Rhodohalobacter sp. SW132: one gene and its partner. Each later gene encodes a partner of the first gene's protein in a complex. Links are inferred from orthologs where the notes say so. Each region holds a gene or a part of one and is shown on either strand. Other genes may lie near its edges.

The links.
Region 2: the proteins of nuoH (region 1) and DYD21_RS09320 are in contact, whole or in part, in a cryo-EM structure (PDB 7NYH), measured with the Escherichia coli proteins. The link is inferred for Rhodohalobacter sp. SW132 from one-to-one orthologs.

Annotation. Positions count from the first base shown.
Region 1 is NZ_QUOK01000004.1:164,888-173,233, reverse strand. Bases 3,413-6,230 are described here. They hold nuoH (NADH-quinone oxidoreductase subunit NuoH), read right to left. Parts: upstream 5,414-6,230; coding sequence 4,412-5,413; downstream 3,413-4,411. Other genes in these bases: DYD21_RS09775 (2Fe-2S iron-sulfur cluster-binding protein), read right to left, coding at 5,423-6,230; DYD21_RS09785 (M28 family peptidase), read right to left, coding at 3,413-4,160. Outside these bases: DYD21_RS09805 (PIG-L deacetylase family protein), read left to right, coding at 1-609; DYD21_RS09800 (DUF4168 domain-containing protein), read right to left, coding at 704-1,276; DYD21_RS09795 (mechanosensitive ion channel family protein), read right to left, coding at 1,603-2,541; DYD21_RS09790 (VOC family protein), read right to left, coding at 2,603-3,007; more of DYD21_RS09785, read right to left, coding at 3,087-3,412; more of DYD21_RS09775, read right to left, coding at 6,231-7,153; NADH-quinone oxidoreductase subunit NuoF, read right to left, coding at 7,290-8,346. UniProt on the Escherichia coli protein: NDH-1 shuttles electrons from NADH, via FMN and iron-sulfur (Fe-S) centers, to quinones in the respiratory chain. The immediate electron acceptor for the enzyme in this species is believed to be ubiquinone.
Region 2 is NZ_QUOK01000004.1:60,686-69,139, forward strand. Bases 3,503-6,428 are described here. They hold DYD21_RS09320 (NADH-quinone oxidoreductase subunit J), read right to left. Parts: upstream 5,264-6,428; coding sequence 4,742-5,263; downstream 3,503-4,741. Other genes in these bases: DYD21_RS09310 (hypothetical protein), read right to left, coding at 3,503-3,915; nuoK (NADH-quinone oxidoreductase subunit NuoK), read right to left, coding at 4,443-4,745; DYD21_RS09325 (undecaprenyl-diphosphate phosphatase), read right to left, coding at 5,370-6,194; DYD21_RS09330 (MoxR family ATPase), read left to right, coding at 6,378-6,428. Also shown: DYD21_RS09290 (monovalent cation/H+ antiporter subunit D family protein), read left to right, coding at 1-685; DYD21_RS09295 (hypothetical protein), read left to right, coding at 682-897; DYD21_RS09300 (Na(+)/H(+) antiporter subunit D), read left to right, coding at 887-2,605; DYD21_RS09305 (DUF421 domain-containing protein), read right to left, coding at 2,649-3,206; more of DYD21_RS09310, read right to left, coding at 3,331-3,502; more of DYD21_RS09330, read left to right, coding at 6,429-7,376; DYD21_RS09335 (mechanosensitive ion channel family protein), read right to left, coding at 7,423-8,343; DYD21_RS09340 (Ig-like domain-containing protein), read right to left, coding at 8,368-8,454. UniProt on the Escherichia coli protein: NDH-1 shuttles electrons from NADH, via FMN and iron-sulfur (Fe-S) centers, to quinones in the respiratory chain. The immediate electron acceptor for the enzyme in this species is believed to be ubiquinone.

The DNA of each region.
Region 1 (8,346 bases):
ACACTTACCAAAGGAGAGGCGACCAAACAGCGGCACAGGCTGGGCGTCAGTAAAGAGGAGATGGGGGAGATCCGTTTTAAGGAAATGCAATGTGTTGAAAAAACGCTGGGTCTTTCCGGGATGACCGTACTTGATCTGCCTGATAATGAACTAAAACATTTGGATCCGTATGAAATCGAAATGGTCATAGAAGACCATATTCATAAACTGAAACCGGATGTAATTATCACATACGCGGTGCATGGGGTAAGCGGATTCCATGACCACCTGGTGAGCCATGCCGTGGTAAAAAGTGTGTTTTGCCGATTGAAACGACAGGGAAGCAGTTACCCGAAAAGACTGGCATTTTTTACCCGGATGGGTGAGGTAGATACGAAGGGTAAATTCCGGCTGGAAGCGTCATCAGATGAGGAAATCGCTTATGTAGAGAAATGTAGTCATGAAGATATGCAGGCTTTTTTTGATGCGCTTGATTGCTACGAAACGTACCAGGAGATCATCGAAAAAAGCGGTGTGAAGGATGTGGTTACAAAAGAAGTGCCATTTGAGGTATTTGGCGAACAGCTTACTGAAAGATTAGACAGCATTACAGATAAAATGGAGAGCTGATTCAACTTCGTATTAGTTAGCCGGTTGTAAGACATAAAAAAATCCCGAGAGAAATGAATCTTTCGGGATTTGTTGATTTCATTTAGATCAGAATTTAGTACTGGTCGCCCTGGGGCTCCTGTTGCATACCAGGTTGCTGCATGCCTTGTTGTTCTTGCATGATTTGCTGAATTCGCTGCTGAAGTTCAGGATCTTGCTGCAGTGCAACGTTAATCTCACGGAATCGATCTAATGACATGTCGTGGTTTTCTATCCTTTCTTCCATCTCTTCTTCAACTTCGAGTTCTACCGCAGCGATTCCTTCAGAAGCGCGCTCATATTTCTCCATGTCCTCAGAACTGACATTTAAATCTTCATCGGACTGTCCCATGTGTCGGCTCTCGGCAATCTGATTGTAAACTTCGAGTGTGAGATCTTCATCCTCAACAATGGTTATCATCTCTTGTTGAGATTCCATTTGCACACCCTGCAATTCGCTTGAGATCTCGGCGAACTGTTCAAGTTCTTCATCTGATACATCCGTTTGAGCTGTTGGTTGCTGCTGCATTGGATCTTGTTGCATCTGATCTTGCTGCATGGATTGGTCAGATGCCGATTGTTCCGGAGTTGAATCGCTTTGGCAAGCAATAAAAGAAAGTGCTAAAACGAGCAATGAAAAATACTTCATCATATTGATAATTTAGTTGGTTTAAAATTGTTCAGTTACCGTCATTAACTTTCTTAAGAGCTCAGTGTTCCACATTTATTCAGTTTTAAAGGGATTTTACTTCATTGAACAGTAATTGATCAGCATTATCACAGAATATTTTTCGCTGGAATATCAATGGATAAGGTGAATTCTTCGATATAGATCCACATCCGAAAAATCTGTCAACTCATTTATGAATTCGACAAAAGGAAAGCGAGCACACCTAAAAGACTCGATATGTGAGGTGAGAATAAGATGATGTGAGGTGAGAATAAGATGGTGTTTGAAACAAAAATCACCCCGCACTATCCCCGGTCTTCGGAAGTAGTACCTCCGCTCGGGTTTCCGTCTTTTGATGTGCTGATCATGGTATTCAGTTTCTCTCCGCCCCGAATACCAAAATCGAGTGTGCGGATGGGGAAAGGAATCATAATATCGTTCTCATCAAACGCTTTGGTGAGTGCGATTATCGCTTCACTTCGCACGGACCAGAAATCGGGATTTGTTACAAAAGTTACCCAAAAGCGAAGTTTAAAATTTATGGAGCTGTCACCAAATTCATCGTAGTAAAATTCAATACCCTTGTCGGATAGAACGCTATCTACTTTATCGATTGCCTCGACGGCCACTTGTTTTGCTTTTTCAAGATCGTCTCCGTAGGAAACTCCGCACGAAAGGTCGATACGGCGCAACCCGGTTGAGGTGAAATTTTCCAGCGGATTTTCGAAAACCTTTTTATTCGGCAGATATACAATTTGTCCGGTTACAGTTTTCATGATTGTATTGCGAAGGTTCAGCTTTTGTACCGTACCGTAAAAATCGTTCGTCTGGATGATATCACCAATTCCAAATGGATGGCGAATGGATAGAATCACTCCGGAGATAAAGTTCGAGGCGATATCCTGAAATGCAAAACCAAGTGCAAGACCGATAATACCGGCACCGGCAAGGAGTGATGTTACCGCACCATCGAGCTGCAAAACACTCAGCGCAATAAACACCCCGATACCGACGATCGAGATACCTATGATTGTTTCAAGAAGACTGGTAATGGTTTTATTATCAGTAACTTTTGAAAAAAGATTGGATACAGCTCGCCTCGCAATCCGGCCCAGCACGTAAAACAAGATCAGAACAAATATAGCCACGACCATGTTAGGCAGCAGTTCAAAAAAAGTGGTAATCCACTCTTCGACTCTGCCCACTACAATTCCATACGCATCGTTTAACTCACCGGTCTCCATAAAATATAAATCGCTTTTTATTAAATTTATCTGCCTAATGTACTGTTTTTGGCACTTAATCTCAGTTTAAATCCCACATATCACCTTTTATGATTTCCAGGCTGTTGCCGGAAGGATCCCGGAAGTAGAACGATTCAGAACCGCCCGGCCACTTGATTTCCGATTCAATTTCAATGTTCTGTTTCTGCAGGCGGCCTTTCCAGTTACTGTAGTTTTCAGGGGATACCGTAAATGCAATATGACCACTCCCGGTGGCTCCGTGACGCGGTACCGGATTTTTGCTGCCATCACTGCTTTCCCGGAGTGTAGAGTTGGGATCAAATATCAGTAACATTCCATTTTCACAGCGATAAAACAGGTGACGTTGCTTCTCTTTTTGGATAAGATCAAATTTCATCACACCAGAATAGAATGATTCTGCTTTCTCCAGATCATCAGCATAAAGGCAGGTTTCTGTAATTTTCATTCGAACGTTGTTTTGATATTCAGAGAATATTTCAAAATACTGAAAAAGTTTTAGTTTCGAGAAGGGTAGAGGTGTACGCCTATTCTGTATCGCTGTCAGCGAGATTCTGGACGGCAAGCGTCAGTGCTGATGAAATTCGGGCCATATTTTCATAATCGAGGCGGCCTGGCGTATCATACGGAGAGTGATAGTGTGGATCACGGAATGGCAGCGTATCGGTTATGAGCAGGCCGGGATAGCCGTGCTGCCAGAATGACCAGTGATCCGACCAGTTAACGCCGGGCAAAAATCCGGGCAGTGCGGCAGATTCGGTGGCAATAGCTCCGCTCTCCTTAAAACCGGCAGAAACGCTTCGTAACAGGTTTAAATCTCCAAGGCGTGTCACAAGGCCGATGAAGGTCGCGCGTTTACTGTATGCGAAGCCAAGGCCGGGCAGGGGGTAGGATTGCGAGCCGGGCGAGTTATCGAAGTAACCGAGGCCGTCGAGAGCGATCATTCCGCGTATGGCTTCACCACGTTCTGCGCTTCGCTTAGCGTAGGCGTAGCTTCCCATATCCGCAGTTTGGAAAAATGGCGGCTCTTCATTGGCAAATGCCACAAAACGAATCGTTCGGTATGGACGATAATCTTTCATTTGATCCGCTGTGGCCAGCAATACAGCTATGCCGCTGGCATTATCATTAGCACCGGGTGAACCCGAAACGGTATCGTAATGCGCCCCGATAACGATAATTTCATCTGAATTACCGGATCCCGGGATCTCTGCGATCAGGTTTGTAGCAGATCGCCCCGAATAGATTCCCCGGCGGAGGGTGTAGTGATGTTCTTCAACGTTGTAGCCTAAGGAATTAAAACGCCGGCTGATGTACGCCCTGGCTGAATCCATGGAACCCGGAGTATGCATGTTGCGCTCTCCAATCGAGTCGGCAAGATGTACAACATCCTGTCTGATCTGCTCACTCATTTGAATATCCTGATTGTTAAAATCATGATTGTCCTGCGGAATAACGGATGGCGGCATCATCCATAACCAGATGCCAAAAATAATCAGAATCGATGTAAACATCACAGCGATGGAAATTAAATAGAGAATGGCTGTTAACCTTCGCTCTCTTTTTCTTCTTTCAGTTTGATGTAATCGGGGATTCGGCATAGAATTAAAGATAATGCGAAGATATAAATGATTTTGATTTTTTTATTCTTGAAGATTTGTGCAGAGTACCGCGCAGAGTTTTGCTGAGTTGTGATATTTGAACAGCAGTTCATCTGCGGGATTCGGTGATTTAATCAGCAAGGAGAGTATGCACAACCGGCTGTAAATGGTTTGCTGAAGACTTGGGTAGTGGATAAAAAAAAAGCCGCGAATGAATATCCGCGGCTTTTTATGAAAAATGGTGAGCAGGATCAGGCGTAAATCAAATAGAGAATTCCTGCGATCACAATAAAGTTAATAATGCTCAGCGGCAACAGTTTGCTCCAGCCAAGTTTCATCACCTGGTTAAATTTAAACCTTGGAATAGTCCAGCGAACCCATATAAAGAAGAATACAAAAAACGCGGTTTTTCCGGTAAAGACTGAAATATCGAGAATGGCTTTTGCTACGGTTGGAAGTTCAGGCAGCCAGTATCCAGCAAACGGTAGGTGGTAGGAACCAAAAAAGAAGGTAACCATCAACATGGAGTTAATCACAACGTGCATGTATTCTGCGAGGAAAAACATCCCGAATTTCATAGAACTATATTCGGTGTGAAATCCACCTACAAGCTCCTGTTCTGCCTCAACCAGGTCGAACGGGGTACGATTACTTTCCGCAAATGCCGCCACGATGAAAATGATAGCGCCGATTGGATTCAGAAAGACAAACCACCAGTTTTCCTGCGCAGCAGCAATGTCCACAACGCTGAGTGACCCAACAAAAATAACAACGGATGCCACGGCCATTCCCAGCGGAAGTTCGTAGCTGATCATCTGTGCAGCAGCCCGTAATCCGCCAAGCAGGGAATATTTACTGTTAGATGCCCATCCTGCAAGCGTAACTCCATAAACCCCGAGAGAGGCCACTGCCAGCAGATATAGCACGCCGGCGTTGATGTCTACAGCATAAATGCCTTCTCCAAATGGAATGACAGCAACCGTCATCAAAGCGGTGATAACGGGAATAATCGGTGCTACGGTGTGTATTAAGCGATAACTGTTGTTTGGAGTTACATCTTCTTTCAATAAGAGCTTAACAACATCAGCGATCGGTTGTAGCAGTCCAAGCGGACCCACACGATTTGGTCCTACCCGGTTCTGGATAAATGCGGCTACTCTGCGTTCTGCATAAACAGCAACGGCCGCAGAATTTAGGAGCATAAAAAGAGCAGTGCCGAGAATGATATATGAGGTGACGGTAACTTCAGCCATTCCTATGGGTTAAGATTTTACAGTTTTTTCAATTTTATTTAGGTCTATGCCGGAATGTTCATCTATGACCTGGTATGAAATTCCTGAGAATGCCGGAATCGTATCTGCAATCGTAGACAGTATTTCCCGGCCATTTGAAAAGCGAACATCCAGTCCTAACCGGTTTGTAATTTCGTTGCTAATCGTCCAGAGAGGGAGACAGTCAACTTTGTTATCCTCGGTTCTCCAGTTATCAAAACTTGTTCCATATCGGTCGAGGCGGCCTTCCGACATTTCAAGATCCAGCCGTCTGTTGGTATATTTCGTCTCTTTTGCAGGAACAGTTCTCTGAATCCGTTTATCCACATTAACATAGCTTGCGGCGTGTTCTGCTGCAGTTGTTACCGGAATCACGAGATCGGCAGCTTTTGTGGTTTCTCCATGATTGGTTGCAAACATGGCCAGAAACGTATCGTTAAAATCAGACGTTTCAAGGACACCGCGGTCGATCAGATGATCACTCAGCATAATGACGAGCTTCGCTTTCTTAACCGCAGCTTTCAACTCACTTTCGGATTGTTCATCGAGCCCGAGCAGGCGGCATCCGTTTGTATTTGGTGCCTGGTCATCGGTGAGCAGAAAATCATCCCCGGCTCCATCAATAATGTGTGGGGTAAACACAGGAGTGGATCCGGCAAGAAGATCGGAGATTGTCATTAAAACGTAATTTTCCTCTACAGAAGCGTGAGGCGATCCAATAAACAGAATATCATTTTTATCGGTTTGCTCAACATGCTCGGCCAGCGTTTCCACAGCGTTTTTCCAGGAGGATTGCACATGTTCGTTTTCGAGCTTCTGCATCGGCCGGGAGATCCGGTTTTCGTTGAAAATTTTGTAAGCTTCCCTGCCTATATCGGGCATCCAGTAGTCATTGACTTCTTCATTTTGCCGTGGAGTGATGCGCAAGACAAGATTATCCCGGGTCCAAAGGTCGATGTTGCACCCTTTGCCGTTGGTGATGTCGATGCTGGGTGTTTGGTTCATTTCCCAAACACGGGCTTTGAATCTGAAATCTGCGGAAGTGAGTGCACCCACAGGGCAGATATCTACGGTGTTAAGTGAATATGCGTCATCAAACTCACGCCCCGGCGCAGCAACAGGGTAATTTTTATCGCCACGTGAGGTAATGGTCAGCTGATGAGTTTTACTGATTTCGTTCGTAAACCGCACGCATCGTGTACAGTTAATGCATCGTTCAGCATCCAGGATAACACGGGGTCCAAGCTGAACCCGCTTTGGTTTGTGTACTTTTTTAACTTCAAAACGGCTGCCTTCGGGTCCGTACTTATAGGTTTGAATCTGAAGCGGACATTCACCGGCCTGATCACAAATGGGGCAGTCAAGTGGATGGTTGGCTAAAATAAACTCAAGTGTATCTTTTTGAGCTCGTTTAACAAGGTCATCCGTCTCCTGAGTTTGCACAACCATACCATCAGATATCTGGATATTACAGGATGTCTGAAGTTTTGGGAACCAGCGGATCACCCGGTCACCTTTATCATCAAGTTCATATTCACCGGTTTCGCGGTCTTTTACAGGCTGACCCACTTTAACCATGCACTGCCTGCAATTAGCAGGAGCTGACATTGATGGGTGATAGCAGAAAAACGGCACTTCGAGTCCCTGATCCAGAATAAACTGCAGGAGCCTGTGCTCGCCTTCGTACTCAAACCGTTTTCCGTCAATTATTACTTCAGGCATCTTTGGAATTGATTATTTGTGGGTGAATGAATGATGTTGCAGATCCGTAAATCGCTAAATTTCCGAATTCTTACCATCCTTACATTCACAGTTAACAGACTTAAATTTTCAACCGTAAACAGATCATCTGTTTACGTTATGCGATTGCGTGTACAGATTTTTTACACCTGGCTTCAAATTCATCTCTGAATCGATTAATAGTATGTCGTACAGGCCAGGCAGCGGCATCAGCGAGGGCGCATATTGTTCGTCCTTCCATCTGCGTGGTGATGTCCAGCAGCAGATCAAGATCTTTGATTTCGCCGTCGCCGTTTTTAATTTTCAATAAGATTTTTTCAAGCCACCCGGTGCCGTCACGGCAGGGTGTGCATTGGCCGCAAGATTCATGATGATAAAAATGTGCTATTCTCCATAGCATATCAACCATGTCGGTATCTTCATCCATAACCACCATCCCGGCAGTTCCAAGCATGGTTCCCACTTCACGGAGTGAATCGCTGTCCATGGTAACACCATCCAGCTGATCTGCCCGCAAAATCGGCGTGGAAGAACCACCTGGAATGACAGCTTTCAATTGCTTGCCATTACGCATTCCTCCGGCCACATCATTGATAAGTTCAAGAACAGGGATTCCGGATGGCAGTTCGTATACACCGGGGCGGTTTACATGACCGGAAATTCCGTAAAGAATGGGTCCGGGATGATTTTTGGCACCGATACCGGCAAACCAGTCCGCTCCTTTATTAATCACAGGAACGACATGCGAGAGCGTTTCAATATTGTTGATTGTGGTAGGACGGCCCCATAATCCTTTTTGAGCTGGAAACGGAGGTTTTACCCGCGGGTATCCTCGTTTTCCTTCAAGAGATTCGAGCATGGAAGTCTCCTCACCGCAGATATATGCACCTGCACCGGAGTGGACATAAAAATCAACGCTGTAGCCGGATCCTAAAATATCCTCGCCGATAAAACCTTTTTCGTAAGCATCATCCACAGCTTTTTGCATCATATCGATGTAATCTTTGTATTCACCTCGGATATAAACATAGATTGAGGTGATTTCCATCGCATATGCAGCAATAAGAGCTCCTTCAATAAATACATGTGGGTTATACTCAAAGATTTTTCTGTCTTTGAATGTACCCGGCTCCGACTCATCTCCATTGCAGGCAAGATAACGCGGTCCGCCGTCA
Region 2 (8,454 bases), 100 kb from region 1 along the record:
CGGCACCGATGTGATACTCGATTACGGCTTCCAGGATATTCTAATCGTTATTTCCGGAGCCACCATTTTACTGGCTTCACTTCTTGCTTTCGGGCAGGATAACCTTAAACGGCGGCTTGCCTACTCAACAGTCGGTCACCTTTCTTATATCGTTTTAGGTGTAGCCATGCTCACTCCTCTTGGCATGACCGGAGGAATTATGCACATCGCAGCGCACGCCACCATGAAAATCACTTTATTCTTCTGCGCCGGTGCAATTTATGTGAATCTGCACAGAGAAAACATCAGCAATCTGAATGGAATCGCGACCGTTATGCCGTGGACGATGGCTGCGTTTGTGATCGGCTCGATGGGACTTGCCGGCCTTCCCCCGATAAACGGATTTTTCAGTAAATGGCATCTGGCTATGGGTTCACTGGAAGGTGATATGGTTATCCCCATCACAATTCTTGTTGTTTCCGGTCTTTTAAATGCCGGGTATTTTTTCCCGATTATTAAACGAGCGTACTTTGGAAAACCCGAGGGCCTGGAAAAGTATGGTGAAGCTTCACCCTTTATGGTTGTACCGATTATGGTAACCGCCACGCTCTCTGTGCTATTTGGACTCTTTCCGAATCTATTTTTCAACTTTTTTGATCTGGCTGTCGATATTTCAGCATCGATCTTTAATTCTGCATCGCCATGAAGAAAATTTACTGGATCTTAATAGGCCTTGTACTGTTGCTTACACTTGTGCTCGAATTCATGTTTCTGGCTGATTATGACAGCCACTGGTGGAACGCTATACCGGGATTCTACGCCATTTTTGGCTTCCTCGGGTGTATACTGCTGGTTTATGCGGCAACTTTTATTTCAAAGAAAATCGTAAACCGCGATCTTGACTACTATGACAATTGAGTTACTTGCCATACCGGGAGTTCTTCTTGTGCTCGGAGCTGCACTGCTTCCGCTGATTCCGGAAAAACTACGCAGTTCTGTATTTTTGATTTTCCCCGTTGCCGCCCTCGCTATGGCAGCTATGCACCAGGATGGCTACACCCTAACCGGTGCAATCGGAAACTACGATCTTATCCTTCTGGAAGTTGATTCTCTAAGCCGTGTGTTTGGCTTGATTATAGCCTTCGCAGCCGTATTTGGCGGTATTTATGCATATCATCTGAAGGATCTTGGTCAGCAATGCGCGGCCCTGCTCTATGCAGCCGGTGCCCTCGGCGTTGTCTACGCCGGTGATCTTTTCACCCTGATTGTCTACTGGGAGTTAATGGCCGTGAGTTCCACATGGCTGATCTGGGCTACACGAACAGATGCCGCGCGAGCTGCAGGTATGCGATACCTGGTCTACCACGTGCTTGGTGGAGGGCTCCTTTTCGCCGGAATCATTTTACATGTAACCCAAACCGGTTCGCTGGCAATCGAGTCGTTTGAACAGGTTTACTCGATTTCAAACATCCTCATTTTCCTGGGTGTTGGCGTGAATGCTGCATTTATTCCGATTCATACCTGGCTGTCTGATGCATATCCCAAATCGACGATTACAGGTGTTATTTTCCTGAACTCTTTTACGACAAAGTCAGCGGTTTATGTGCTGATCCGAATGTTCCCCGGCTGGGATATTCTCATCTGGATCGGGGTTATTATGGCGATCTATGGTGTGATGTACGCTGTGATCTGCAAAGATATCCGTGAAATTCTTACCTACCATATTATCAGTCAGCTCGGTTTCATGATCGCAGCGATTGGTGTGGGTACAGAACTGGCACTCAACGGTGCCGCCGCACTCGCTGTGAGTAATATTCTGAATAAATCTCTCCTTTTTATGGCTTGCGGAGCCGTATTATATGCAACAGGAACATCCAAAATGTATCACCTGGGCGGATTGGTGAAAAAATTGCCCTATGTGCTGGGCCTCTACCTTGTGGCAAGTTTGTCGATTTCCGGCTTACCGTTGTTTACTGCTTTCGTGACCAAACCGATGGCAGTTACGGCTATAGGCTACTCCGGTTATGATACTGCCATGTTACTTCTGATTTTTGTATCGATTGGTACGTTTTTAAGCGTGGGTCTGAAACTCCCATATTACACCTGGTTCCACGCTGATTCATACGACAAGGAAATCAAACCGATTCCTTTTAACATGTATATTGGAATGGGATTTGTGGCGGTTGTTTGTATGGTTATCGGAATTGCACCATCCACTCTCTATGCATTTCTTCCCTACGAAACTGATTTCAATCCATATACAATCTACCTGTTTGTAGAGATCATGCAGATCGCAATAATGACATTTATCGGTTTCTGGATGCTTAAACACCTCATGAAAGGCAAGCTTGTTATTGCACTTGACCTGGATTGGTTCTACAGAAAAGCTTCACCGGCAGCCTACAGAATGTTTATCAAATCAACCGATGGTTTTTTTGGATGGGCTGAAAAAGTGGTGCTCAACACAGCTGTACTCTCTACAAAGGTTTTCCGTAACCCGATGACATGGCTAAATCCGTTTGGCAATAAAGAAAATGATGCAACAACCTATAGTCCCGGTATGGAAGTGGTGATGAGCTTTATCCTGGTCTGCTTTCTTGCATTCTCTCTTTTTTACTTCTTATAGATACTATCCAAAGTCGTATGGCTAACTGCCCGGAACAGGAAGTTTATTGATTTTCATCTTTCATAAACGACAGATGCTCCTCTCCCCGGATTCCCTTAAAGATCCAGGGTGAGATCCTGTCACTTCGTTTCATCACAGATACATCGCCGGTTGTTTCAAGTACAACTGCCAGAACCTGATCCTCACTCACAACTCCTGCTTCACGCAATTTTGATTTGAGGTCCTCCTCTGTTATTCTCCCGGTGTTTAAGTGATCAGTCAATACTTTCTCCCCCGCCATCAATAACAGCGGCCTGTTATCTACAATCAACTCTACAGTTTTAGAAAGCCTCCGTGAATGAGAAACGATATACTGGATACCGTAGAGCAAAGTTAATCCAAATGCACCTGCAAGAAGCGGAGGATCGTCAGTCAGAAGTGTACTCGCAATAATCGTCCCGATAGCAACCGTAATTGCGAAATCGAAGCTGGACATTTTCGAAAAACTTCGAAGACCTGTTATGCGGGTTAGAATCATCAACGCGATATAAATCCCCGCAGCAGAGAGTAGAATCATAAGAAGTGTGGTGCCTGTAGTTGTTATCCAGCTCCAATCGATCATAAGAATCTCTTTTTTTTGGTTAAATGTTGATTTAAAAAGCACACAGAATGATTGACAATCATGAGCTCCCTCTTGATGGATATCTACGAAACTTTTTAGACCTGTGAACGCTTGCAGCCTTCGCTTAATCCTGAGCTGTCACCTCGTTGTCAACCGGATCAAACTTGTAACGTATTCCGTCAACCTCAAAAACGAGCATCTCATCATCCCACCTGATCGGTTCATATACGGATTCAGGCGGAACGGAACCCGAATGATCCGAAATCCGAACATTCATTGAATTTTCGTTCACAGTGCGGCCCGGCTGACTCATAGTGGCCACCGAGAGTGTTTGGGACGGCGCCGGCCCGATGTTGATAAAAACTGCAAATTCTCCGGATTCACTCCATGGACCCGCTTCTACGGATCCGCCATATTGAAACGCCGCCGGATAAATTTGGTTTTGATCCCTATCAACCAGCCAACCCGCGCCATGTGATATACCGGCTGTAGTTACGGCGAACCACTCCCCTTGTGGCTGCATGACGGCCTCAGTAAATCGCTCAGACGCCCCGAACTCCACTTCGGCATCAACTTGTACCATTGATGGGATATCATCAATCTGAAGTAATATTTCACCCTCATTCGTACTGATTTCATGTTCGGTTTGATGAAGAACGATCTGCTTCTGAGATATATCAGAACATCCATAAAACAGAATCACAAACATGAGTATACATAAAAATGACAACGGAGATCTCATAAATAAAAACAGAGTGGTTGTAAGTGTTACAGATAAAAATTCCTTTTGCAGCTCAGGCAAACCAGAATTATCGCCCGATATACAGTTATATCTATTTTATAAATGCACAGATGTTTCGATGATATAATCAAAAATGGTTTAATTCCCAGAGCGCTTTATCTCGGAGACTATTCAAAAGAATCAGGAGAATATGAATAAATAACCACCGCGGCTGTTTGCGCCCCTGCGGTTAAAAAATTAAAGACACCGATTATTTGACAAGGTATTTGCTTACAGCCTCTCGTTGGGTAGACACTCCAGAATAAACATCATATCAATCAAAAAGGTACGTGATCCAAGCTGATACCTCGTGGGCTCTGTCCAGAGATAGTTCATTTTTCCCCACTGGAAAAAGGCCGCCGCATAATTTCAAATAGAAGAGAACGGATATATAAACAAAAAAAGCCCGGTGGAATCAAATCCAGCAGGCTTTAAAGAATCGATTTTAGTGACCGTTACCAGCGCAAAAGGTTCACTTTCGTAATATCAACCGAAAGATTGTTTCGGAAAATTGCGATAATAATTGCAAGCCCGACAACCGCTTCTGCAGCAGCAACGGCTAATGAAAAGAATACGAGTATCTGTCCGGTAATATCCCCGTGAAACGCGCTGAAGCTCACCAGTGAAACATTAACTGCATTAAGCATCAATTCAACGCACATAAAAATAACAATGGCGTTTCTGCGAATTAATACGCCAATTACCCCAATCGTAAATAATATAGCACTTAGTGCAAGATACCAGTCAATGCCGATCATTCAGAGTCCTCAGTTTTTTTCACTTTATATTGTGCGACCATCAGTGCACCCACAACTGCTGCGGTCAGAAGAATAGCGGTTAGTTCAAATGCGTATAAAAATTCTGTATAGAGTACTTCACCCACAGCCTCAACCGTTCCAACATACAGCATGTCACTGGAAATTTCCGGCAGCATATCCGTTACACCGCCCAAGCTGTAGAGTATCTGTCCGAATATGACAACTCCCAACAAAAACGCCAGAAGATATTTCACCCTGAATTTATCGAACAATTTCTCCTCCTCTTCAACATTCAGGAGCATAATAACAAACAGGAAAAGCACCATAATGGCACCGGCGTAGACAAGAATCTGAATCAGAGCCAGGAACTGAGCCTGGAGAAGCAGATAAATGCCGGCAATTGTTACCAAATTAATGACCAACAGTAGTGCGCTGTTAACTGTATTTTTATTCAAAATCATCCCCAGTGCGCTGGCGATGGCTAATACAGCAAGTAAAACAAATGCGTAGATTTCCATTCAGAAGGTTCTTTTATATTGAAGCCTCCAAGGTAGCCAAATTTAAAAATGGCTTCAAGAAGTTTGTGTTAGTTTTTTGAACTTTAACGCAACGAAAATCGGATCGCTACAGGATGAAATAAAAATAGATTATTCCAAGTACCCCTACCGTCCAGCAATAAAATGAAAAGTAATAAAACTTATCGCGTTTCAATAATTTAATCAGGTATGATAATGCGAGGTAACCCGAAATAAAGGACGTGAAAAATCCTGCGACCAAACTGCCCGCTGGCAATAAAATTTCACCGGCTTCCATCAATTCCAGGATTTCAAGCAGCATGGCTCCTGCAAGGACAGGCAGCACCATCAAAAAAGAAAAATTAGCGATTTTATCTCTTTCAATCCCGAGCAGCAAGCCCAGTGATATGGTAGAGCCGGATCGGCTAATGCCCGGAATGATCGCAAACGCCTGCGCCACACCAACCCAGAGTCCGCGCGATACATTTACATCCTTATCGGGATTTCCAACAAATTTTGTGCTGTAAAGTATGGTGCCGGTTACAAGCAGCATCAGAGAAACAAAACCCGGGTTTAAAAATGCGTCTTCGATACTGCTTTTGAGCGTAAAACCCACGATCATTGCCGGTATCATACTCAGAAGAATAATGTATGAAAGTCGTGTATTCTCATCGTTTTTAAATCTTCCGTCGCGAATTCCGGCCGGCGTGATACTTTTAAACAGGTCTGACAAAATTTGCAGAATCAGTTTTCTATAATAAACGGCAATGCTGCAAAACGAGCCGAAGTGAACAACTATCTCAAATGTTATTCCCGGTTCGATATTTGACCCGGATAGTGCACGCGCCAAAACCAAGTGGCCGGAACTGCTGACCGGTAAAAATTCTGTAATGCCCTGTAGTAAGCCAAGAAGTATCGCTTCAATTATTCCCAAACCTGTTTCCTTGCAACCATTTTTTAATGTTCAATTTTCCCCAATACCAATCTCCAAAAATAAAAGTTACCTTTTGGGGCGGGTATCGTTGTAGAAGTCCGACATTATTCTTTCTTTAACTACCCGAATGACCCGTTGAAAATAGGTAAATTGAACCAAAAATTATCAATAAAGATTGAAGTAATGGAACAAACGATTGACATGCAGGCGCTGGGTGAAAAAATTGAGAAAAGCAGTGCCTTCATTGATGATATTTATCGAGAACTTGAAAAAGTGATTGTTGGGCAGCGATATATGATCGACCGGCTGCTGATCGGCCTGCTGGCTGATGGTCACGTTCTGCTTGAAGGAGTTCCCGGACTGGCTAAAACACTTACTGTATCTTCTCTCTCCAAAGCGATAAACACCAAATTTCAACGGATTCAGTTCACCCCGGATCTGCTTCCTGCCGACCTGATCGGTACACTGATCTATAATCAGAAAGAGGCTGATTTCACGGTTAAAAAAGGGCCTATCTTTTCAAATATCGTGCTTGCGGATGAGATCAACCGTTCCCCTGCAAAAGTGCAGAGCGCGCTGCTCGAATCGATGCAGGAGAAACAGGTTACGATTGGTGATACCACTTTTCCGCTCGATAAACCCTTTCTTGTGCTTGCAACTCAGAACCCGGTGGAGCAGGAAGGAACCTACCCGCTGCCGGAAGCGCAGGTTGACCGTTTTATGCTGAAACTAAATATCGGTTATCCCTCCGAGGCAGAAGAGCTTGAAATTATGCGCCGGATGGCAAAAACCGGTGATAAACCATCGATTTCGCCGGTAACCACTGCAGACACAATCCTGGAAGCACGTGATGTTGTGAATGAAATTTATACAGATGAGAAAGTTGAGAAGTACATCATCAGCCTGATTTTCGCAACACGTAAGCCGGAGAATTACAACCTTTCCGATCTTAATGACCTGATAAACTTTGGCGCTTCTCCCCGCGCATCAATCAATCTGAACCTTGCGGCACGCGCACACGCGTTTATGGAGCATCGCGCGTATGTAACCCCGGAAGATGTGCGATTTGTGGCCATGGATGTGCTTCGCCACCGGATCATCCCAACATTCGAGGCGGAAGCGGAGGAAATTACCAGCGAAGATATCGTTTCCAAAATTCTTTCCACGGTTCCGGTTCCGTAAACAGATCTAACAAATCCCGGAATTTTAAAGAGAAGAGATTCTAAATTTATCTCTTCTCTTTTTTCAAACCTGCCTCGCCTGGTTTCGTTTCATCTTGAATCGCACCGCTTTTTGCCGGTTCAAGATAGCTGATGGTTCTCTGCGGGAATGGAATTACAACACCTTCTCTGTCGAACCGTTTCTTTACGGATTCTATCACATCACACTCCATTGTAAAACTATTTGGCGGATCAGAAGCCCACGCCCACGCCCGTATCGATACGGATGAATCAGAAAGGGCAATGACACGAACCAGAACCCGTGGAGTACCTTTTTCAATATCCTCCGGTTTGCGGTTATCAATATTTAGCGGGTGACTTTCCACCTCTTCTGCCATAATCTGTTTCGCCTTATCAATATCTGAGCCGTAGCTTATGCCAATGGTAATCAGTTTACAGATCTTATCATCATTGTAATTCGAATTTATCAGAATTTCATTGCTGATTAGCGAATTAGGTATTACAATCCGCTGATTTTCAAAATTCCGGATAATCGTATGGCGAAGGTTAATATCCTCAACAACACCGCGCAGTGTGTCTCTCATGCTAATGCGATCGTTAATCCGGTACGGTTTAAAAATGACGATAAAAAGTCCGCTTACAATGTTGCCAAGCGCCTGCTGTGACGCAAATCCAAGAACTATCGCCAGGATTCCGGCACTCGCCAGCATCGATTGGGCGATGTGACGCAACGACGGAATATTCCATATCGCAAAACCAATCCCTGTTACGTATATCAACGCTACAATTGCGTAATAAAGAAATCTGTAATTTGTAGGATCATCAACTTTAAACTGAGTGCTATTCTCTTCAAAACGTTTAAACGCCCTTTTCACAAGCCATTGAGCAATAAACGTCAGTAAAATAATGACGATAATTGTGATCGTGAGAGTCAACTCCTGGTAAACTCCCGAAAGTAGTTCATTCATCTTGCTATGATTTAAATTTCTTATTTACTGATCATTCTGATTATTTCCGTCATTATCTTCATTGCCATCATCGTTATTGGCATCTTCCGGCAGTTCAATGGTTTCGGGAAG